DNA from 4 places in the Methylobacterium sp. P1-11 genome. Region 1 is predicted to be linked to each of the others. Evidence: predicted binding sites of a transcription regulator. Region 1 holds the regulator's gene; each other region holds the start of a gene.
The links. The regulator PhoB, encoded in region 1, activates phosphate uptake and scavenging genes when phosphate is short. The targets are predictions, from matches to a motif close to TGTCATNNANCTGTCAT.
Positions count from the first base shown of each region.

Region 1 (5,767 bases):
TCTGGGTGCTGGCGCAGCAGGTGGATCCGCGCGGCCTGCTGGCGGCGCTGATCGGCCTGGTGCTGGTGGGCTTCGCCGCTTGGGCCTGGGAGCATGGCCGCGCCGCCGCGCCCAAGGTCGGCCGGGTCTCGCAGGCCGCCGCGGCTCTCGCGCTGATCGCCGTAGCCGCCCTTGCGGTGACCCTGCCGCGGGACCGCGCCGTGCCGTCGTCGGCGCAGGCCGCCGCCGACGGGGTCGAGCCGTTCACCCAGGCGCGCCTCGACGCCCTGGTCGACGCGCATCGCCCCGTCTTCATCGACATGACGGCCGCGTGGTGCATCACCTGCGCGGTGAACGAGGCGACCTCGCTCAACACCAGGGCGGTGCGCGCCGCGATGGCCGAGCGCGGCGTGACCTACATGAAAGGCGACTGGACCAACCAGAATCCCGAGATCACCCGCCTCCTGGAGAAGCACGGGCGCAGCGGCGTCCCGCTCTACCTGCTCTACACCGGAACCGGGGAACCCCAGGTTCTCCCGCAGATCCTCACCGAGGGGACGGTTCTGGCGGCGCTGGAGGCGGTGCCAGCCGTGTCCGGCCGGAGCGCTGCGCTGGCTCGCTGAAAGGTCGAGAGGGTCCTGAAGCCGCATGCGCGTCGAAACGCCCGGCCCGCCGTCCTTGCGAGCGGAGCGACGCAATCCGGCGGCGCCGCACCCGCCGACGTCGTATGGCCGAGCGGCACGGCACCGCGCGCGTACCGAGGCTGCGGCCGACCGATCCTCGTTCCGGTACGCTTCGATCCCGCCTCAGGCTTCCAGCGAGAAGGTCTCGTCGAAGGCATAGCCCGAGCCGCGAACCGTGCGGATCGGATCGGCTTGGCGCGGGCCGTTCAGCGCCTTGCGCAGCCGCCCGACATGGACGTCGACGGTGCGCTCGTCGATGTAGACGTCGTGCCCCCAGACCCCGTCGAGAAGCTGCTCGCGGGAGAAGACCCGGCCGGGCGCCAGCATCAGGAATTCCAGGAGCCGGAACTCTGTGGGGCCCAGATGCAGCTCTTCGCCGCCGCGCCGGACGCGGTGGCCGGTCCGGTCGAGTTCCAGGTCGCCCGCCGCCAGCCGATCCGAGACATGGGCGGGCTTGGCCCGACGCAGCAGCGCGCGGATCCGGGCGAGCAGTTCCGGCACGGAAAACGGCTTGACGATGTAGTCGTCGGCGCCGGTGCCGAGACCGCGGACCCGGTCGCCCTCCTCGCCCCGGGCGGTGAGCATGATCACCGGCAGCCGCTCGGTCTCGCGGCGCGCCCGGATTCGGCGGCACAGCTCGATCCCCGAGAGGCCGGGTAGCATCCAGTCGAGCAGGACGAGGTCCGGGATCCGCTCCGCCAGGAGCAGTTCGGCATCGTCGCCGCGCGCCGCCGAATCCACCAGGAAACCCTCGGCCTCCAGGTTGTAGCGCAGCAGCGTGGTCAGCGCCTCCTCGTCCTCGACGATCAGGACTTGCATGCTCACGTTCGAAGATCCGTTCTACCGGCGGTCCGGCGGATGCTGCAGGAGGCGCCGCCGCGCCTCAACCCACACGCACGGTCACCCCGGCCGCGCCCGGCGGGAAGGCGCGCGCCGTGCGGCGCCGGGGCCGGGGCCGGGCGCTCACGGAGCCTGGACACCGTCCACCGTCACATAGTTCGACGCATCGTTCTTGGGCCGGTCGCCCGCCAGGGTTTCGCCGGTGGCGAGATAGTGGATCGTCTCGGCGATGTTGGTGGTGTGGTCGCCGATGCGCTCGACGTTCTTGGCGCAGAACAGCAGATGCGTGCAGAACGAGATGTTGCGCGGATCCTCCATCATGTAGGTCAGGAGCTCGCGGAACAGGGAATTGTACAGGGCGTCGATCTCGCCGTCGCGCTCCCAGACGTCGTGGGCCGCCTGGACGTCGCGGCTCGCATAGGCGTCGAGCACGTCCTTGAGCTGGCCCTCGGCGAGGTCGCTCATGTGGCGCACGCCGAGCACGATCTTTTGGGCCGGCGCCTGGTCGGAGATCGCCACCACGCGCTTGGCGACGTTCTTGGCGAGGTCGCCGATCCGCTCGAGATCGCCGGAGACGCGGATCGCCGAGATGGTCTCGCGCAGGTCGATCGCGAGGGGCTGGCGCCGGGCGATCAGCAGGACCGCGCGCTCCTCGATGTCCCGCTGCAGCGCGTCGAGGCGCTTGTCGGCGAGGATCACCGCCTGGGCGAGCGTGTCGTCCCGGCGCACGAGGGCGTCGGTCGCCTCCGCGGTCATCTTCTCGGCCACGCCGCCCATCTCCGAGATCGAGCGACGGAGGTTCTCCAGGTCGGTGTCGTAGGAGGTGACGATATGGCCGGGCATGGTGGATCCTTCGATGGGGTCCCGGGAACGGCGCGCCGGGGTGGCTTGCTGGGGCTTTCCGGCGCGCTGGCCGCCAGGTCCCGGGATCTCCCGGACAGACTAGCCGAAGCGGCCGGTGATGTAGTCCTGCGTGCGGCGTTCCGTCGGGTTCATGAACATCCGATTGGTCGGACCGAACTCGACGAGCTGCCCCAGATACATGAAGGCGGTGAACTGCGAGATGCGTGCCGCCTGCTGCATGTTGTGGGTGACGATCACGATGGTGAACTCGTCGCGCAGTTGCTCGATCAGCTCCTCGATGCGTCCGGTGGAGATCGGGTCGAGGGCCGAGGTCGGCTCGTCGAACAGGATCACCTCCGGTTTCTGCGCCACCGTCCGGGCGATGCACAGGCGCTGCTGCTGACCGCCGGACAGGCCGGTCCCCTGCTGCCGAAGCTTGTCCTTCACCTCGTCCCACAGGGCGGCCTTGCGCAGGGATTCCTCGATCCGGCCGTCCAGCTCGGATTTTGGCAGCTTCTCGTAGAGGCGCAGGCCGAAGGCGACGTTGTCGTAGATCGACATCGGGAATGGCGTCGGCTTCTGGAACACCATGCCGATGCGCGAGCGCAGCTCGTTCAGGTCGATGGACGGGCTGAGGATGTTCTCGCCGTCGAGCAGGATCTCGCCCTCCGCCCGCTGCTCCGGGTAGAGGCTGTAGATCCGGTTGAAGCAGCGCAGCAGGGTCGACTTCCCGCAGCCGGAGGGTCCGATCAGCGCCGTGACCTGCCGGTCGTGGAAGTTGAGGTTGACGTCCTTCAGCCCGTGGAAGCTGCCGTAGTAGAAGTTCAGGTCCTTCACGGCGATCCGCACGGGGCCGCCCTCGTCGGCGCGGTTGCGGTTCAGCTCGACCGTGGGGATCGCGGAGGCGGCGTTCATCGTCGTGTCCTCGAAAGGGGTCTCAGCGCGAGGTCTGCGGCTTGATCACGAGGCGCGCGATGATCGACAGCGCCAGGATGGCCGCGGTGATCAGGAGCGCGCCCGCCCAGGCGAGGCCCTGCCAGTTCGGGTAGGGCGAGAGGGCGAACTGGTAGATCATCACCGGCAGGTTCGCGACGCCGCCCATCAGGTTGGCGGAGAACCAGGAATTGTTGTTGAGCGCGGTGAACAGCAGCGGCGCCGTCTCGCCGGCGATGCGGGCGAGCGCCAGGATGATGCCGGTCACGATGCCGGCCGAGGCCGCCCGCCACGTCACGCTCATGATCACCGTCGAGGGCGGCGCCCCGAGGGCCGCGCCGGCCTCCCGCAGGGTGCCGGGAACGAGGCGCAGCATGTCCTCGGTGGTGCGCACGATCACCGGAACCGCGATGATCGCGAGCGCCACGCCGCCGGCCCAGCCCGAATAGGTCCCCATCGGCCGCACCATCAGCGTGTAGACGAAGAGGCCGATCAGGATCGAGGGCGCCGAGAGCAGGATATCGTTCAGGAAGCGGATCAGCGCCGCCAGCTTCGAGCCGCGCCCGTACTCGGCAAGGTACGTCCCGGCCATCACGCCGACCGGCGTGGCGATCAGGATGCCGATCCCGGTCAGGACGAGGCTGCCCAGGATGGCGTTGGCGATGCCCCCGCCCTCGGAGCCGGGGCCCGGTGTCGGGTTGGTGAACAGGGTCGGCGTGAAGCCGCGCACGCCCTGGACGATCAGCATCACCAGGATCGAGCCGAGGACCAGGGCGCCCACCAGCGTCGCGCCGGAGCAGGCGACACGCAGGGCGCGGTCGGCGATGCGGCGGCCCTGACGAACCCGGCCGGAGCGGCGCGGAGCGGTCGCGGTCATCATGGGGGAGGCATCCATCGCGCGTGCTCCTCAGGCGGCCTGGACGCGGCGCGTCAGCAACCGGGCAATGATGAGCACCACGAAGGTGATCACGAACAGGATGCAGCCCAAGGCCATCAGCGCGTTGAGCTGGAGGCCGTCCGCCTCGTTGAACTCGTTGGCGATGCGCGACGCGATGGTCGAACTCGGGTCGAAGATCGAGGCCGAGAGGCGGTTGGCGTTGCCGATCACGAAGGTCACCGCCATCGTCTCGCCCAGCGCGCGGCCGAGGCCGAGCATGATCGCACCGATGATCGACACCGCGGCCTGCGGCACCAGCACGTGACGCACCACCTCCCAGGTGGTGCAGCCGATGCCGTAGGCGCTCTCGCGCAGGACCGTGGGAATCTGGTCGAGCATGTCGCGGGCGATCGAGGCGATGAACGGCACGATCATGATCGCCAGGATGATCCCGGCGGTGAACACGCCGACGCCCGAGGGAACCCGGGCATAGAACAGCGTGCCGATGATCGGCATGCCCTCGACGAGGTTCGAGACCGGCATCTGGACGTAGCGCGCGAACAGCGGCGCGAACACGAACAGGCCCCACATGCCGTAGATGATGCTCGGCACGGCGGCGAGCAGCTCGATCGTCATGGCGACCGGCTTGCGCGCCCAGCCCGGGCAGAGCTGGGTGAGATAGACCGCGATCCCGAGGGAGACGGGGACGCCGATCAGCAGCGCCAGGAAGGCGGAGGCGACGGTCCCGATCACCGCCACCAGGGCGCCGTACTGCTCGGTCCCGACATTCCAGGCACTGGATGTGAGGAAGCCGAAGCCGAACTCGCGGAAGGCCGGCCAGCCGCCGTAGAGGATCGAGCCGAGGATTCCGGCGAGGACGAGGAGAACCAGCAGCGCGGCGCCGTAGGAGCAGCTCCGGAAAACGGTGTCGAGGCTCCGGCTCGGCGCCTTCCGCGCCGTTGCACCACGCGTTCGGCCGAGGGCGATCGATTCTGTCAAAGCGGGCATCCGCGATTCTCTGCGAAGGGGGGCGTGGTAGCGCGCTGCGTTCCCGGAAGCGAGGGAGGAGGTTCTCACCTCCTCGCGGCCACGCTCACATGTTGAAGACAGACTTACCGTCCTTGCCCTTCACGTCCTTCCACTCCTGGTGGATCAGATCGACGACGTTGTCCGGCAGCGGGACATAGTCGAGGTCGGTGGCAAGCTTGTCGCCATTCTTGTAGGCCCAGTCGAAGAACTTGAGCACATCGGCGGCCTTGGCCGGATCCGCGGCATCCTTGTGGACCAGGATGAAGGTCGCCGCCGTGATCGGCCACGCATCCTCACCCGGCTGATTGGTCAGCGAGATGCCGAAGCCCGGGGTCGACTTCCAATCGGCGCTCGCCGCCGCGGCCTGGAACGCCTTGTCGTCGGGCTGCGGATACTTGCCGGCCTTGTTCTGCAGGAGGGCGTAGGAGAGCTTGTTCTGCTTGGCGTAGGCGGACTCGACGTAGCCGACCGCGTTCGGAACCTGCTTCACGGTGGCGGTGACGCCCTCGTTGCCCTTGCCGCCCTGACCCACCGGCCAGGAGATCGTCGTGGCCGCACCGTATTCCTTCTTCCAGGTCTCGGA
Region 1 is NZ_NPKS01000009.1:116,965-122,731, forward strand. It holds gene CIW48_RS11600 (protein-disulfide reductase DsbD domain-containing protein) at 1-602, shown strand, start outside; gene phoB (phosphate regulon transcriptional regulator PhoB) at 786-1,481, opposite strand; gene phoU (phosphate signaling complex protein PhoU) at 1,626-2,345, opposite strand; gene pstB (phosphate ABC transporter ATP-binding protein PstB) at 2,445-3,260, opposite strand; gene pstA (phosphate ABC transporter permease PstA) at 3,283-4,173, opposite strand; gene pstC (phosphate ABC transporter permease subunit PstC) at 4,186-5,163, opposite strand; gene pstS (phosphate ABC transporter substrate-binding protein PstS) at 5,249-5,767, opposite strand, start outside.

Region 2 (5,767 bases), on a different contig from region 1:
CGTCGCCGAGGACGAGATCGACCGTCACGGTCGAGCCGCACAGCCGCGAATGGGCCGTGGCGCTGGCATCCGGGCTCTCGAGCCGGCCGAGCCGCGGGATGTCGGCGGCGAGTTCCAGGATACGGCGGTTGTAGATGTCGTCGAGCATCGGGTCCTCGGCCGGAGGCGCAATGTCCATCGGGACTCTGCCGCGTGCATCGCGCATTGCGCGTTGCCCCGCGAACGATGATATAGGCGCGATACGGTCGCTTCGCGAGGAGGCGGGCCGTCGACCAGGGTCGCGCCCACGGCCACGGTGGTTCCCACGGCCTTTCGTCCATCCCAGGGCGCCGGCTTGAAACCTTTTCGAGCCCGGGATCTTCCCTCGAACGCCCGACGCGATTCCGACGATGTATGCCAAGCCCGACAGCACCCCGATGAAGTCCCGCATCGCGCGGGCCGGAGATGCCATGGATGCCGCGCTCAAATCCTTGTCCTACCAGGGCGACGGCCAGGGTTTCGACCGGAACGGGATCGACCGGCAAGGGCTGAACGGCATGCGCAATGACAATCGGCCGGTGGATGACGGTCGTCCCGTCGAGGTCGCGCCCGAGCCGGCCTCCGCCACCCGCGTCCCGGACGGGATCGAGACCGGCCGCCCGAGCCGCGCCGAGGCCGAGGCCGCCGTGCGCACGCTGCTGCGCTGGGCCGGCGACGATCCGGCCCGCGAGGGCCTGCTCGACACCCCGGCCCGGGTCACCAAGGCCTACGAGCAATTGTTCGGCGGCTACAGCGTCGATGCCGAGAAGCTGCTGGAGCGCGTCTTCGAGGAGGTCGAGGGCTACTCGGACATCGTGCTGGTGCGCGATATTCCGTTCCACTCCCATTGCGAGCACCACATGGTGCCGTTCATGGGGCTCGCCCACATCGCCTATTACCCGACCCGGGGCGTGGTCGGCCTGTCGAAGCTCGCCCGCGTCGTCGACACCTTCGCCCGCCGCCTGCAGACGCAGGAGACGATGACCGCCCAGATCGCCGACGTCATCGAGAGCATCCTCAAGCCCCGCGGCGTCGCCGTGATGGTGGAGGCCGAGCATCTCTGCATGGCGATGCGCGGCGTCCAGAAGGCCGGCGTCTCGACCATCACCAGCCAGTTCCGCGGCGTCTTCAAGGACAATGCCAACGAGCAGGTCCGCTTCCTGACCCTGGTGCGCGGCGGCGCCAAGTAGTCCCAGACGACGTTTCGACCATGACCGCGCGCGACTTCGCCTTCGCTCCCCCCGGCACCCGCGCCGAGGTCGAGGAGGGCCATGCCCTCACGCCCCGATTCGACCGGGACGGTCTCGTCGCCTGCATCGCGGTGGATGCGCGGGACGGGCAGGTGCTGATGCTCGCCCACATGAACGCCGAGTCGCTGGCGCGCACCCTCGAGACCGGCGAGGCGTGGTACTGGTCGCGCTCGCGCCAGGAACTCTGGCACAAGGGGGCGACCAGCGGCCAGATCCAGCGCGTCGTCGAGATGCGCGTCGATTGCGACCAGGACGCCCTGCTGATCCGCGTCGAGGTCGGCGGCGATGGCGGCTGCTGCCACACCGGGCGGCGGGACTGCTTCTACCGCAGCGTCGTCCGGGAGGCGGACGGCCAGGTCGTCCTGAAGGCCGCCGGGCGATGAACCGCCCTCTTGCCACACGCTGGCAAGACGAGTCCGCCGATCCGCATTTCCTTCCCGGCACCGTGGAGCCGGTCCGGCCGCCGCCGAGCGCCGGTCCGCGGATCGGACTCGCGCTCGGCGGCGGCTCGGCCCGCGGCTGGGCACATATCGGCGTGCTGCGCGCCCTGGAGGAGGCCGGGATCCATCCGACCGTGGTGGCGGGCTGCTCGATCGGTGCGGTGGTCGGCGCCTGCTACGCCGCGGGACGGCTCGACCGGCTGGAGACGTTCGCCCGGGCGCTGACCCGGCGCCGGGTCGTCGGGCTCATCGATCCGCGCCTGCCCGGCTCCGGCCTGATCGCCGGCAACCGCCTGCGCCAGCGGCTCTTCGCCGACCTCGGCACGCGCCGGATCGAGGATCTGCCCATCCGCTTCGGCTGCGTCGCCACCGAGTACGGCACCGGTCACGAGGTGAGCCTCACCGAGGGGCCGGCGGTGGAAGCGGTGCGCGCCTCCTACGCGATCCCCGGCCTGTTCCCGCCGGTGACCCATGCAGGCCGGGTGCTGATGGACGGGACCCTGGTCAACCCGGTCCCTGTGGGGCTGGCCCGCACCCTCGGGGCCGATCTCGTGCTCTGCGTGAACCTCAACGGCGATACCGGGGGGCCGGTGGTGCACGAGGTACCGGCGCCGGTGCCGCGTCGCAGCTTCCTGCAGGTGATGCGCGGGCGCCTGCCGGGCTTCGAGGGTGCGGAGCCCGAAATTCCCGTCCCCGGCATCGCCCGGGTGGTGCTCGGCGCCTTCAACATCACGCAGGACCGGATCTCCCGGGCGCGGCTGGAGCGGGACCCGCCGGATGTCGCCATTGGCCCGGATGTCGGCGCCTTCGGCCTGTTCGACTTCCACAAGGCCGCCGAGGGAATCGCCATCGGCTACCGGGCCGCCCGGGCGGCCCTGCCCCGGATCCGCGCCGTGGTCGAGGGCGCGGCCGCGCGGGCGTGACGGATTCGGGGATCGCACGGCCGGATTGAGGGCTCCTTCGAAGCCTCCGCTGCGCCCCGGCAGTTCAGGATGCGGATGCGGGCCGGCGGTTTCCGGGCCGAGACCCTGCCGGGCTTCGGTCCCACCCGTCATCCGGCTGTCGCGACCGCCTGCGATGGGCGCCGTGCATGCTGGAGGACCTCCAATGTATACCAGTCGCCGTCAGATCCTGCTGTCCGGAGGCGCGGGCCTCGTCGGGCTGGCTTCCGGCCTCGCGCGTCCGGGGCTGAGCCGCGCCGCCGACCGGCCGCTCCTGAGCCACGGCCTCCAGTCGGGCGATGTCGGCACCGACTCGGCCATGGTCTGGGCCCGGTCCGATCGGCCGGCCCGGGCGATCATCGAGTGGGCGACCACCGAGAGCTTTTCCGATATCCGCGGCGGCGTGTTCGCCGACGCCCTGCCGGAGACCGACGGCACCGTGAAGGTGGCGCTGACCGGGCTGCCGGCCGGCCAGGACGTGTTCTACCGGGTCCGGCTCCAGGACATCGCCGCGCCCGCGATCGTGGGCCCGAGCCAGGTCGGACGGTTCCGCACCGCGCCGGCGGACAGGCGCTCCGTGTCGTTCTGCTGGTCGGGCGACACGGCGGGCCAGGGCTGGGGCATCGACGAGGCCCGCGGCGGCATGACGATCTACGCGGCCATCCTCAAGAACCGGCCGGACTTCTTCATCCATTCCGGCGACACGATCTACGCCGACGGGCCGATCCAGTCCGAGGTGAAGCTCCCCGACGGCAGCCTCTGGCGCAACCGGGTCACCGAAGAGGTGGCCAAGCCCGCCGAGACGCTCGCGGAGTTCCGGGGCCGGCACAAGTACAACCTCACCGACCGGAACGTGCTGGCGATGAACGCCGCCGTGCCGATCCTGGCGCAGTGGGACGACCACGAGGTCACCAACAACTGGTGGCCGGGCGAGCCCCTCACCCGGGCCGAGCACCTCAAGAAGAAATACGCCGACCCGAATGTGCTGGCCCTGCAGCTGCGGGCCGCCAAGGCCTTCCACGAATACATGCCGATGCGCTTCGAGCCGTCCGAGCCCGGCCGGGTCTATCGCAAGATCGGCTACGGCCCGCTGGTCGACGTGTTCATGCTCGACATGCGCTCCTACCGCGGCCCGAACGGCGAGAACCGGCAGACGGAATACGGGCCCGATTCCCACTTCCTCGGGCCGCAGCAGATCGCGTGGCTGAAGCGGGCGCTGCTCGAGTCCCGCGCCACCTGGAAGGTGATCGCCGCCGACATGCCGCTCGGCCTCGTGGTGACCTACGACGGCGACCGCAATTTCGGCTCGGAGGCTGTGGCGCAGGGCGACGGGCCGCCGCTCGGCCGCGAGCTGGAGATCGCCGACCTGCTGCGCTTCATCAAGAGCGCGGGGATCCGCAACACGGTGTGGCTCACGGCCGACGTGCACTACACGGCCGCCCATTACTACGACCCCAACAAGGCGCAGTTCCAGGATTTCGACCCGTTCTGGGAATTCGTCTCCGGGCCGCTGCACGCGGGCACATTCGGGCCGAACGCGCTCGACGACACGTTCGGGCCGCAGCTGCGCTTCGTGAAGGCGCCCGACAAGGGCCAGGTGAACCTGTCCCCGGCCGCCGGCTACCAGTTCTTCGGTCACGTGGCGGTGGACGGCGCCACCGAGCAGATGACGGTGACCCTCAAGGACGCCACCGACACCGACCTCTGGCACGTCACGCTCGATCCCGTGAAGGCGTGAGACGGACCGCGGGTGATACCGGCTTGAGCTGTCGGCCCCCTCGTCCCTCGACGCGCAGGAGCGCGGGTCCCCTCTCCCGTGCGGGAGAGGGAGCGCGTCGCGCTCCGGCACCGGCCGCCTGTCCTGAACCGGTGAAGCCCGAAGCCGGAGGGCGAGAGAAACGTGCGGCTTCGCGCCCCTACGCCATCGTGATGTAGTCGCGCAGGGCCTGATGCTCGGCCTCGACGGTGGCGATCTTGCGCGCCACCACGTCGCCGATCGAGACCAGGCCGATCAGCCGCCCATCCTCGCAGACCGGCACGTGGCGGAAGCGCCCGTCGGTCATCAGCGCCATGACCTCCTCGATCGTGGCGCTCCGGCCGCAGGTCGTGACCGTGCTGGTCATGTGGGCCGAGACCGGCGCGTCGAAGGCCGAGCCCCCGTGCCGCGCGAGCGCCCGCATGATGTCGCGCTCGGAGATGATACCTGCCACCGTCCCGTCGGCGTGGGCGACCACCAGGGCGCCGATCCGCTTGTCGGCAAGGATCTGGATCACCTCGTCGAGGCTTCTGTCAGGGCTCACCGTGACGACGGAGCTGCCCTTCTCGGCGAGGATGCGTGCGACGGTCATGGCTCTCTCCCTTGTGACGCGTCCGGTACGCCGTCAGCCCGCGGCGCCCTTGTTGCGCTGTCGTCCGGGTGGGCCCCGGCTCGTTCACATTGTGGCGAGTGTGTGACCGATCCGGCCCGTTGGCAAGGTGCTCAGTGCCGGCGCGGCTCCCGGGGGTCCACGAGGGGGAACAGGAAGAAGCCCGCGATGAAGCCGCCCAGATGCGCGTCCCAGGCGATCGCGGCGTTCTCCCCGACCAGCGGCATGCTGACGAGGCCGAACAGCAGGTTGGTCAGGAGCCAGATCGCCAGGAACGACACCGCCGTCCGGTTGCGCAGCAATTCCGGGATCGTCTCGGCCGGTCGGGGCGGCGGCAGCTGCCAGGCCGGCGCGCCGTAGCCGGAGACCGGCGGCTGGAACACGAAACGGGCGGCGGCCGCCATCAGGGCCGAGATCCCCGCCGAGGCGCCGACCAGCGGCCCGGCGCTCAAGGGATCGACCAGAATGTGGAGCAGGCCGCCGGCCGCCGTGCCGGCCAGCGCGAGCACGCACCAGCGCAGGGCGCCGCAGCGCCGCGCCACCGGCGCGCCGAAGGCCGCGAGCCAGACGCTGTTGAAGATCACGTGCATCCACGAGCCGTGCAGCAGCGCGTAGGTGACGAGCGTCCAGGGCAGGAGCGCGTGCTCGCCCGCGATGTAGCGGGCGAAGGCCTCGCGGGCCGCCTCCAGGCCAGGATCGCCGGTACCGCCGGCCGCGCGGATCACCTCGGAGGCCTGGCCGGGATCGAACCA
Region 2 is NZ_NPKS01000017.1:57,002-62,768, reverse strand. It holds gene CIW48_RS18155 (iron-sulfur cluster assembly scaffold protein) at 1-148, opposite strand, end outside; gene folE (GTP cyclohydrolase I FolE) at 390-1,208, shown strand; gene hisI (phosphoribosyl-AMP cyclohydrolase) at 1,229-1,651, shown strand; gene CIW48_RS18140 (patatin-like phospholipase family protein) at 1,648-2,631, shown strand; gene CIW48_RS18135 (alkaline phosphatase D family protein) at 2,816-4,387, shown strand; gene CIW48_RS18130 (CBS domain-containing protein) at 4,566-4,997, opposite strand; gene CIW48_RS18125 (rhomboid family intramembrane serine protease) at 5,129-5,767, opposite strand, start outside.
Region 2: the regulator PhoB is predicted to act here: its motif matches at 2,758-2,774, upstream of CIW48_RS18135 (alkaline phosphatase D family protein).

Region 3 (5,767 bases), on a different contig from region 1:
CCAGGGCAGCGGGGCTTCCCGCTCCCGGGTCGGCAACCTGATGACGGTGAGCGAGATCGAGGCGCTGCCCGCCTCGCGCCTGTCGGAGCTGTGGTTCGAGCAGAGCCTGTTTGACGGCAAGGTGCTGCTGCGCCTCGGCGAACTGTCTGCCGACACCGAGTACATGGTCAGCCAAACAAGCATCCTGTTCACCAACGGCACCTTCGGGTGGCCGGCGATCTTTGCCGCCAACATGACCGACGGCGGACCGGCCTATCCGCTCTCAGCCCCGTCCGTGCGCCTGAAGTACGTGCCGAGCCGGGAGTTCTCGTTTCAGGCGAGCTTGATCGACGGCACACCAGGAGGTGGGCGCCCCGGTTCAGGGATCGATCCGCAGCGGCGCAACCCGAACGGTACTCGTTTTCCCCTCTCCGACCCTCCGCTCGCCATCGCGGAGCTCTCGTACGCCTACAACATCCGTCCGGGCGCACCGGGTCAGCCGGGTACCCTGACGTTCGGCGGGTGGCGCCGATTCGGGCGCGTTGATGCACTGACGCCCGACCCGGTCACCGGCCTCGGTCGCCGGGTTTCGGGTGACTCCGGCGTCTACGGACTGATTGACCAGACGATCTACCGGGAGCCGGACGATCCAAACGACGGAGCCAGCGTGTTCCTGCGCGCCTCGGCCTCGCCGGGTGACCGCAACCTCGTAGATTTCTATCTCGATGGCGGCATCGCCTATCGCGGGCTGTTGCCCGGCCGCTCGGATGACACCCTCGGCTTCGCCGCCGGCTTCACCCACATCTCTCGCGCGGCTAGGCGCCTCGATACGATCGCTGCGGCACAGAGTTCGTCACCGTATCCACGCCGCAGTGCTGAGACAGTGCTGGAGGCGACGTACCAAGCCGTGCTCGGCCCCGGCGTCGCTGTGCAGCCAACACTGCAGTACATCATCCATCCCGGCGGCGGGATCGCCAACTTCCGTGATCCGGACGGTGCGCGGGTGCGCAACGCCACCGTCTTCGGCCTGCGCGCCATTGCCCGATACTGACCGCGCTCGAACGCTTCTGTTCGAACGATCGTCGGAGGCGGAGGTACTTCAATCCCGCGGCGGGCGAATGCCAAGGCCGCGGATCAGCACGAAGGCTACGAGCGCGGACAGACCCGCGATGGCGATGGCCACGTAGGAGCCGCCGTCGATCTCCGTGAGCGGGAGGCCCTTGGTGTTCATGCCGAACAGCCCGGTCACGAGGGTCGGCGGCAGGAACAGCGCGGTCAACACCGACAGCGTGTAGAGTTGCCGGTTGGAAGCCTGCGCGAGGTAGGAGGACAACTCCTCCTGCATCAGCCGGCTGCGATCGGCGAGCAGGATCATGTCTCGATCGAGCGCATCGAGCCTCTGCGCAATCCGAGCCGCCGCGGTGATGGCCGCATCAGGAACCTGCTCGTCGGCCGCCGCAGTCTCGAGGCGATGGAAGACGGCGCGAAGGCCGAGGAGCTGCCGGTGCAGCCGGACCGCATCCCGGCGGATCGGCCCGAGCCGGCGCCGCTCGCCGCGCACCCGCTCGTCGAGGATGTGGTCCTCGATCTCGTCGAGCTCATCGGCCAGGCGCGCGCCGGTCTCGGCCATCGCGGTCACGACCTGCTCGACGATGACGTCGAGCAGCTGGATTGGGGCCAGGATACCTCGACCTTCTGAAGCCGCATCCCGAGCAAGGTCCGGTCCAAGGACGGGATGGCGCCGGCCGCTCACGAGCAGGCGCGGGCCCATGACGAAGTGCAGCCGACCGCCCGCGTCGACTTTTGGTCTTTCGCCGGTCTCTCGGACAAGATCGGCCACGACGCCGCCGATATGGCCCGCCTCGACGATCAGGCGCTGGTGCGGGTCACTGGCGAAGGCAGCGCCCGTCAGGTGCGGCGGGCCGAGACGGCCTTCAGCGACCAGGGCTGGCAGGCGCGCGTCGTTCAGGTTAAAGTGCAGCCAGGTGAAGCCCTCGCCGAAGCTCCCAGGGGCCGGCATCGCCTCGCCGCGTTCGACGAGGTGACCGCGACCGCTCTCGTCGAAGCGCATGGCCCAGAGCAGACCTGGAAGCACCGGCTCGTCGCACAAGAGACGGGCCGGGGCTGCGGTAGCGGCCGCCATTTGGGTCAGAACACGTGGCGCAGGATGAAGAACAACGTGCCGGCGATCAGGATGGCGGCCGGCAGGGTCAGGATCCAGGCCAGCGCCATGTTGCGCACCGTCGACGCCTGGAGCCCCGAGCCGTTGGCCGCCATCGTGCCGGCGACGCCCGATGACAGGATGTGGGTGGTCGAGACCGGCAGGCCGTAGAGCTCGGCCAGCCCGATCGTACCGGCGGCGACGATCTCGGCCGAGGCGCCCTGGGCGTAGGTCAGGTGGGTCTTGCCGATCTTCTCGCCCACGGTGACGACGATGCGCTTCCATCCGACCATGGTGCCGAGACCCAGCGCCAGGGCGACGCAGACCTTCACCCAGCCCGGGATGTAGCGCGTCCCGTCGTTGAGCAGCTCAGTGTAGCCCTTGAGTGTCTTGGTGTCGCCTTCGGACAGGGTCGCGCCGGACTTCGGTAGCAGCCGGATCGCGTCGGCGGCCAGGTACATGTCGTTGCGCACGTTCGAGGTCGCACCGGCCGGGACCTGCTGTAGCGAGCCGTAGTTTTTCACCGACGCCGCGATGTCGGTCGAGAGGGCGGCCAGGGCGCTGTAGACCTCCGGATTGTTGAGCTCCTTCGCCTTCAGCGCATCGGCGACAGTTTTGCGGGCCTGAGCCGCGTCAGGGCGCGGTTCACCGCCGGCGTGACCTGCGAACACGGTGCTGGCCGCCGTCGAGGTTTGCACGAAGGCCGGCGTCGCGTCGGCGTTCATGGTGCGGTTGAGCGCGTAGGCCGTGGGGGCGGCGCCGATCAGGATCAGCATGATCAGGCCCATGCCCTTCTGTCCGTCATTGCCGCCGTGGAAGAACGAGACCAGCGTGCAGGTGAGGATCAGCAGGCCGCGGATCCAGAGGGGCGGCGGCGCCTCGCCCTTAGGCGCCTCGTAGAGGTCCTTGCGGCGCACGGCGAATTTCAGGGCGAGCAGCAGCAGCGCCGCCAGCACGAAGCCGCAGACCGGCGAGAACAGCAGCGCCTTGAAGACGTTGAGCGCCTGCGCCCAGTCAACGCCCGAGGTGCCGTCCTGGCCGCCCATCAGCTGGTTGGCGAGGCCGACGCCGAGCACCGAGCCGATCAGCGCGTGGGACGACGAGTTCGGCAGGCCGAAGGCCCAGGTCCCGAGGTTCCACAGGATCGCCGCCAACAGGAGCGCGAAGATCATCGCGTAGCCCGCATGCGAGCCGACCTGCAGGATCAGCTCGACCGGCAGCAGAGTCACGATCGCGTAGGCCACCGCCCCGGAGGAGAGCATCACGCCGAGGAAGTTGAAGGCACCCGACCAGATCACCGCGACGAGCGGCGGCAGCGAGTGGGTGTAGATCACCGTGGCGACCGCGTTGGCGGTGTCGTGGAAGCCGTTCACGAATTCGAAGGCGAGGGCGATCAGCAGGGCGAGGCCGAGAAGCAAGAAGGCGCCGACGGCCAGGGGTTCCTGGTGCACGGCGTTCATGTCGGCGACGAGGCTTACAACCGCGTAGCCCAGCCCCGCCACCAGCACGAGCAGGAAGGCGATGATCCCGCCCGGGTGCATCCCGCGGTCGAGCTTGGGCTTTCCGCTTGACGCCTGTCCTATTGAACCTGTGGGAGCCAGAATAGCGTCGGACATAGGCGCCTCGGTGAATTCTAGGGTTCGCCTGCGGCGTAGATCGACACCATGACACTTAGGTGACGTCGAGAAGATTTTATCGAATTCCCGCCGACGCCAGCGGCAGTTTTGACGAAATCCGCTTTGGAAAAATTGGAATGTTGGCACTTCTTTCCAAGCAAATAGGATGATCCGATGATGCCACGCTGACGAGGCGTAATGCATATATGACATAACTAGTGAGTTATTGGCCCCACACGAAGCTTGAGACGAATACGCCCCTGGGTCGACGGTGGTTCGCATACGAACTTGTCGAGCCGCCCACGGACGGAAAGGTGCAAAGGGAACAGGAACTGCGGTTGCTTCGCGGGTCTGTCATGGAAGTGTGCTCAACGGCGGCCGATCGAAGCCCAATCGAGGTTCGCAGACGATGCCTGACGAGAGTTCTGCTCAAGCTGTCACGCTCGACGCTATCCGACGCGAGCTGGCCGACAGCTACGATGAGGAGCTGGAGTTGGGACTCGACGACGAGCGCCTGGACCGGCTCGCGGAAGCTTCGGGGCACGATCACTTGGATCGGCTCGATCGAAAGGTCTACTTCCGCGAGCTATTGCGCCTGCAGCACGAGCTCGTCCGCCTGCAGGATTGGGTGCAGGATCGCAAGCTGCGGGTTGTGGTTCTGTTCGAGGGCCGCGACTCGGCTGGGAAGGGCGGCGTGATCAAGCGCATCACGCAGCGTCTCAATCCTCGCATCTGCCGTGTCGCCGCGCTGCCTGCCCCGAGCGAGCGCGAGCGCACGCAGTGGTACTTTCAGCGCTACGTCGCTCACCTGCCGGCAGCCGGGGAGATCGTGCTGTTCGACCGCTCCTGGTACAACCGCGCTGGTGTCGAGCGGGTCATGGGCTTCTGCACAGAGGCGGATGTCGAGGAGTTCTTCCGCTCGGTCCCCGAGTTCGAGCGCATGCTGGCGCGCTCCGGCATCGTTCTGGTGAAGTACTGGTTCTCGATCACCGATGAAGAGCAGGAGTTCCGCTTCCAGATGCGGATCCAGGATCCGCTGAAACAGTGGAAGCTCTCGCCGATGGACGTCGAGTCGCGCCGGCTCTGGGAAGATTACACCAGGGCCAAAGAGGACATGCTGGCGCGCACGCACATCCCCGAGGCGCCCTGGTGGGTGGTCGAGGCGGTCGACAAGAGGCGAGCGCGCCTGAACTGCATCAGCCACTTGTTGGCCCAGATCCCGTACGACGTGGTGGAGCACCCTTCCGTCCGGCTACCCGAGCGAGTGCGGAACGCGGACTATGTCCGCGGTCCGGTCCCGGCCGAGATGTACGTACCTTCTGTGTACTGATCGAAGCCGGCCGATTCAGTCACTTCAAACATCGGTCGTGGTGCAGGGTGATCGAAGCACGTGCTGGCCAGAAGCGGGCAGAGCGTCTATCGGGCAGCTGCAGCCGAGGCGTCCTCGTCCGCGCGACCTGCGCCGTTGCCGACGGCCGAGTCCAACATCCCTTTCGATGCGGTGCCCTGGTCGGCGCCAGAAGTGTTTGCCTTCGGCGTGCCCCGGTTGTCGCTGGGCCGGTCCCCATCGCTCACCGACGGGCTGGCTTTCTCGGGGTGAGCGTTGGATGAACCCGCAGCACCTGGATTGCCTCCCTGTGCCCAGCCGTTTCCAGAGGACAAGATCAGGACGACGGCGAGCGCGAGCGGCTTGAGAAGCATCATGATGATCTCCACGGAGGACGTGCGCCTCGGTTCAGCTCTGCGCGCAGAGAGCGACAGGATGATGTCACTTCTGGGCGCGAATTCTCAGCGAGAGATAATGTTTGGCAAGTCTCGCCTCGTTGAGTGGCTCGGAATATTTGCGTATCGCCAAGCTCAATGCAGAGCAGCGTTCAACAGCGCCGCCAGCCTGATGCTGGACCTTCTAGCCGAACTGGACGAGCGGATTGCCGATCTCGACCGGGAGATCGCCCAGCGTGCTCGCGAGGACGAGGCGGCGCGCAGGCTGATGACGATCCCTGGTATCGGT
Region 3 is NZ_NPKS01000048.1:28,145-33,911, forward strand. It holds gene CIW48_RS30180 (carbohydrate porin) at 1-1,030, shown strand, start outside; gene CIW48_RS30185 (transporter) at 1,079-2,074, opposite strand; gene CIW48_RS30190 (inorganic phosphate transporter) at 2,128-3,756, opposite strand; gene ppk2 (polyphosphate kinase 2) at 4,166-5,086, shown strand; gene CIW48_RS30200 (hypothetical protein) at 5,173-5,460, opposite strand; partial or broken gene CIW48_RS30205 (transposase) at 5,648-5,767, shown strand, end outside.
Region 3: the regulator PhoB is predicted to act here: its motif matches at 3,805-3,821, upstream of CIW48_RS30190 (inorganic phosphate transporter).

Region 4 (5,767 bases), on a different contig from region 1:
ACCACGTCGGTGCCGGTGGCGGCGACCGCGATCAGCTTCAGGTCGGGGAGCTGCTTCAGCGTCTCGGCCCTCATCGGGACCTTGTTGATCAGCGCGATCTCCGCCCCCTGGAGGCGGGAGACGATCTCTTCCAGCGTCCAGGTCGATTCGTGCTCGACGTATTCGTGCGGGAAGTTGAACGGTCGGACCCTGGCATCGAGGGATTCACGATCCAGGAACACGATCTTCTTGGTCATAGAACCCCTCTCGGACGACGGGCGGTTTCCTCAATAGTCTTGGTCTTACTTGCGCGTCGGGGCGGGCCCGGCAACCCGGCCCCGCCCCGATCGCGTGCGCAGATTACGCCTTATGCAGCGGATTCTCGCGCAGGTAGCTGGAGGCGGCGGCGACGCCCGAGCCCGGTGTGACCTTGATGCCGCAATCGAGCATGGCCATCTCGGCGCCCGCGATGGCGCCCAGCAGCGACAGCTCGTTCAGGTCGCCCAGGTGACCGATGCGGAACACCTTGCCGGCGACTTTCGACAGGCCGGCCCCGAGCGAGAGGTTGTAGCGCTCGTAGGCGTGGGTGATCACCTTGGCGGCGTCGGCGCCCTCCGGCACCACGATCGCCGTGACCGTGTCGGAGTTCCACTTCGGCTCCTTGGCGCAGGGCTTGAGGCCCCAGGCCGCAACGGCCTGGCGGGTCGCCTCGCCGAGCACGTGATGGCGGTGGTAGACGTTCTCCAGACCCTCCTCCTTCACGATCGCCAGGGCCTCGCGCAGGCCGTAGAGCAGCGGCAGGACGGGGGTGTAGGGGAAGTAGCCGGTGGCGTTGGCGGCCAGCTGGTCCTTCCAGGCGAAGTAGGCGTGGCCGAGCCGGTCGTTGCGGCCGGTGCCGCCCTCGGCGATCTTGAGCGCCTTCGGGCTGATGCAGATCAGGCCGAGGCCGGCCGGCAGCATGAAGCCCTTCTGCGAGCCCGCGATGGCGCAATCGACCTTCCAGTCGTCCATGTAGAACGGCAGCGAGCCGATCGACGAGATGCCGTCCACGAACAGCAGCGCCGGGTGGCCGGCGGCGTCGATCGCCTTGCGCACCGCGCCGATGTCGCTGGTGACGCCGGTGGCGGTTTCGTTGTGGACGACCATCACGGCCTTGATGGCGTGATCCTTGTCGGCCCGCAGCGCCTCCTCGATCTTCTGCGGATCGGCGCCGGCGCCCCACTCCTCGTCCTGGACGATCACGTCGAGGCCGAGGCGCTGGGCCATGTCGACCCAGAGGTGGCTGAACTGGCCGTAGCGGGCGGTGAGCACCTTGTCGCCGCGGCAGAGGGTGTTGGACAGGGCCGACTCCCAGATGCCGGTGCCCGAGGACGGGAACAGGATCACCGTCCCGTTGGTCGAGCCGAACACCATCTTGGAGTCCTGCAGGAGCGGCTTCACCAGTTCGGGGAAGCTCGGCGAGCGGTGATCCTCCGACGGCACGTGCATGGCGCGCAGGACACGCTCCGGGATGTTGGTGGGGCCCGGGATGAAGAGGTGGTTGCGACCGGGGCGCCGGGTTGCGGCCATGATGTTTCCTCCGAATAGTCCGTTGTGGGCGAGCGTGAACCCGCGCCGGGTTGTTCAAGCATCGTCAGGGAGTCGGTCCGGCGCCGTCGAAAGCGGCTCGCGCCGCACCCCCTCGAACGCCATCCTCTGCCGTGATTGGGGGGCCTCCGCGGAGCGGCAGGCGGCCTCACGCCGCTCGCGTCGCGGCACGCCCCCGCGCGCCGGTCGCCTCCGAAATGCCGTCCCGTCCAACGGCCTCAGGGCCGTCCTCGCCGCCTTCCTGTCAAGGTCCGGCCGAGCTCGTGCCGAGCCGCCGGTTCCTGGTATTATGAGGCGGCGGGCCTGGAAAGGAAAACCGGAAAAACTTCCGGAACTTGGCAAAAAAATTTTTTGTGCGACGCAACGAAGTCGAGCCGCGGTTGAGAGGCTTTGCGGCACCGCACACCGAAGTCTTCCCGCATGCTCACGGCCCCGCGTCATCAAACTGAGATGCGATCGCGCTCTGGATCCCGGCACCGTACAGCCGCCGGGAGAGAGTGCCGTGGCCGAGGTTGAGGAGATGCCGGTCCGGGTTCGGACGTTGTTCCTGTCCGACCTGCATCTCGGCACGCGCGGCTGCCAGGCCGGCCTGCTGCTGTCGTTCCTAAAGGATTACGACGCCGATACGATCTACCTCGTCGGCGACATCGTGGATGGCTGGCAGCTCCGCTCCGGATGGTACTGGCCGCAGGAGCACAACGACGTCGTGCAGAAGCTCCTGCGCAAGGTCCGCAAGGGGACGCGCATCGTCTACCTGCCGGGCAATCACGACGAGTTCCTGCGCGACTATGTCGGCACCAGTTTCGGCGGGATCGAGCTGGCCGAGACCGCGATCCACCAGGCGGCGGACGGCCGCCGCTACCTCGTGATCCACGGCGACCAATTTGACATGGTGGTGCGCCACTCGCGCTGGCTCGCCCATCTCGGCGACGGTGCCTATACGCTGGCTCTGTCCCTCAACACCGTGATCAACAAGGCGCGGCGCCGCCTCGGCCTGTCCTACTGGTCGCTATCCGCCTGGGCGAAGCTGCGCGTGAAGAACGCCGTGAGCTTCATCGGCCGTTTCGAGACGATCCTCGCCGAGGAGGCGCGCCGGCAGGGCGCCGACGGGGTGATCTGCGGCCACATCCACCACGCGGCCGACCGGCCGATCGGCGACCTGCGCTACCTCAATACCGGCGACTGGGTGGAATCCTGCACCGGCCTCGTGGAGCATTACGACGGCCGCATCGAGGTTCTGCACTATCCGAGCCTCCTTCGGGCGCGGGAAGCCGAGGCCGTGCCGCAGCCCCTGCCGGGCCGGCGCGCGGTGGCGTGAGGTCACCGCCCGTGAAACTCCTCATCGCCAGCGACGCGTGGCATCCTCAGGTCAACGGCGTCGTGCGCTCCCTGGAGCAGATGGTCCGCCGCGCGCCAGAGCACGGCTTCGCGACGGCCTTGCTCTCCGTAACGGATTTCCGTTCGCTGCCGCTCCCGGGCTATCCGGAGATCCGCCTCGCTTATGCGGGGCGCGAGCGGGTGGCGGCGCGTTGGAAGGCGGAGCGGCCGAGCCACGTGCATATCGCCACCGAGGGGCCGGTCGGGCTCGCCGCCCGGCGACACTGCCTCGCCCACGACCTCCCCTTCACGACGAGCTACCACACGCGCTTTCCGGAATATCTCGCGGCCCGGGCGCCCGTGCCGGAAGCGTGGTCCTATGCGTATCTGCGCCGGTTCCACGGCGCCGCCCGAGGCACCATGGTCAGCACCGCCTCGCTTCAGGGCGAGTTGGCGGCGCGCGGTTTTGGCCGGCTAATGCGCTGGACCCGGGGCGTTGACACGGAGCGGTTCCGGCCAGCCGAGCCGGGGACGCGAGTACCGGCGGAACTCGCCGGCCTGCCCGGGCCGCTGTTCCTCTATGTCGGGCGGCTGGCGGTGGAAAAGAACGTCGCGGCCTTCCTGAGCCTTGATCTGCCCGGCACGAAGGTGGTGGTCGGCGACGGGCCGGACCGCGCGCGCCTGCAGGCGCTCGCGCCGGAGGCCCGCTTCCTCGGCACCCGCACCGGCGGGTGCCTTGCGGCAATCTACGCCGCCTGTGACGTCTTCGTCTTCCCGAGCCTTACCGACACGTTCGGCATCGTGCTCCTGGAGGCCCTGGCCAGCGGCCTTCCGGTGGCGGCCTTCCCGGTGCCGGGCCCGAACGACGTCGTCGGCGGCACGCGGGTCGGCGTGCTCGATCCGGATCTGCGGGTTGCCGCGCTGGCGGCGCTGCGGCTGTCGCGCACCGAGTGCCGGGCCGAGGCCCTGCGGTGCGGCTGGGACGTGAGTGCCCGGCAGTTCTTCGGCAACATCATCGAGGCGCATGGCGGCGCGCGGGGTACGCGTGACGCCGCCTGACGCGTGACGGCGTCCCCGTGGAATGGCAGGACGGATCCATGCCGCCCGCGAAGTTGCCCCCCACGCCCGCCCCCAAGCCGATGGACGCCCGTTCGCCATTCGATCCGGCCCGGGCTGCCGCGTATCCGACGGTGATCGGCTGCGACGAGGTCGGGCGCGGCGCGCTCTGCGGTCCTGTGGTGGTGGCCGCGGTCTGGTTTGATCCGGCGGCGATCCCGGCCGATCTGCTCGCCGCCCTCGACGACAGCAAGCGCCTCCCGGAGCCGGCCCGGAACCGGCTGGCGCCCTTGATCCGTGCCCATGCCCGGGTCGCGGTGGCGGCGGGCTCCCGTGCCCTGATTGATCGGATCAACATCCGTGGTGCGACCCTCGACGCGATGGCGCGGGCAGTCGCCCGGCTCGGTCTCGACGCGCCCGTGCTGGTCGACGGGCGCGACGCCCTGCCCGGCCTCCCGGGCCGCGCCGTGGTGGGCGGCGACCGCGTGGTTCCGCAGATCGCCGCCGCCTCGATCGTCGCCAAGGTGTTCCGCGACCGGATGATGCGGCGCCTGGCCGGACGCCATCCCGGCTACGGCTGGGAGCGCAATGTCGGCTACGGCACGGCCGTCCACCGCGCCGGCCTGACGCAGCTCGGCCGCAGCCCGCATCACCGGCTCAGCTTCACCCGGGCCTTCGACGAGCCTGGCCGGATGGGTCACGCGGCCCAGACGCCGCTCAGACAGCGCTCGAGGTCGGCGGTCAGCGACTCCGACTGACGCACCAGCGCTGTCGCGCCCAAGAGCCGGTGATCGGCTGCCGGGCGGCTGACGAGCCGATCGACTTCGCCGGCTCCGTCAAGGCTTGCGGAAGAGCCGGCTTGATCGCGTCAGAACAGTGCCAGCTGCGTCCCCGGCTTGCGGAAAGCGTCGCGATTCAACGCGATCCTCCCGAAGGCGAAACCGAGCCGTGTGCCGGCGAGCCGAACCCGCTGGCCGATCATCGCCGCGTAGGCCCCCTCTCCACGGAAACGGTGGCCGAAACGCGGGTCGTTCTCGTGGCCACCCCGAGCCTCGCGCAGGAGTGCAAAGGTCCGATTGCTGCGCTCGGGGTAATGCTCGGCGAACCAGTCCGCCATGAGGTCGGCGACCTCACCGGGAAGCCGGAGAAGCGCGTGCCCGATACGGCTTGCGCCGTTCTCGCGTGCCCGGCCGAGAATCGCCTCGATCTCATGGTCGGTCAGGCCGGGAATGATCGGCGAGACGTTGACCATGACAGGCACCCCTGCCGCGCTCAGTGCCCGCATCGCCGCGAGCCGCTTCTCCGGCCGGGGCGCCCGCGGATCGAGGCGGCGCGCGAGGTCCGGATCCAGCGTCGGCAACGAGACCGCGGCTAGCACCAGGTTCTCCGCCGCCATCTCAGTCAGGATATCGAGGTCGCGCAGCATGAGGTCGGACTTGGTGGTGATGCTGACGGGATGGCGGGCCTCCCGCAGCACCTCCAGCACCGCGCGGGTGAGCCGGTGCTCGCGCTCGACCGGCTGATAGGGATCCGTGGCTGTGCCGAGGGCGATCGTCTCGGGTCGGTAGCCCGGCGCGGCGATCTCGCGGGCAAGCAGCCGCGCGGCGTCCGGCTTGGTGAAGATCCGCGACTCGAAGTCGAGCCCCGGCGACAGGCCGAGCCAGGCATGGGTGGGGCGCGCGTAGCAGTAGATGCAGCCGTGCTCGCAGCCCCGATAGGGATTGATCGATCGGTCGAATGGAATGTCGGGCGAGCTGTTGCGGGCGATGATCCGGGCGGACCGCTCCGGGGTGACCTGCGTGCGCAGCGGCGCCGGAGCGTCCGCCAT
Region 4 is NZ_NPKS01000005.1:174,601-180,367, forward strand. It holds gene CIW48_RS07390 (D-2-hydroxyacid dehydrogenase) at 1-236, opposite strand, end outside; gene CIW48_RS07395 (aminotransferase class V-fold PLP-dependent enzyme) at 340-1,548, opposite strand; gene CIW48_RS07400 (UDP-2,3-diacylglucosamine diphosphatase) at 2,069-2,884, shown strand; gene CIW48_RS07405 (glycosyltransferase family 1 protein) at 2,896-3,942, shown strand; gene CIW48_RS07410 (ribonuclease HII) at 3,981-4,697, shown strand; gene CIW48_RS07415 (PA0069 family radical SAM protein) at 4,808-5,767, opposite strand, start outside.
Region 4: the regulator PhoB is predicted to act here: its motif matches at 2,002-2,018, upstream of CIW48_RS07400 (UDP-2,3-diacylglucosamine diphosphatase).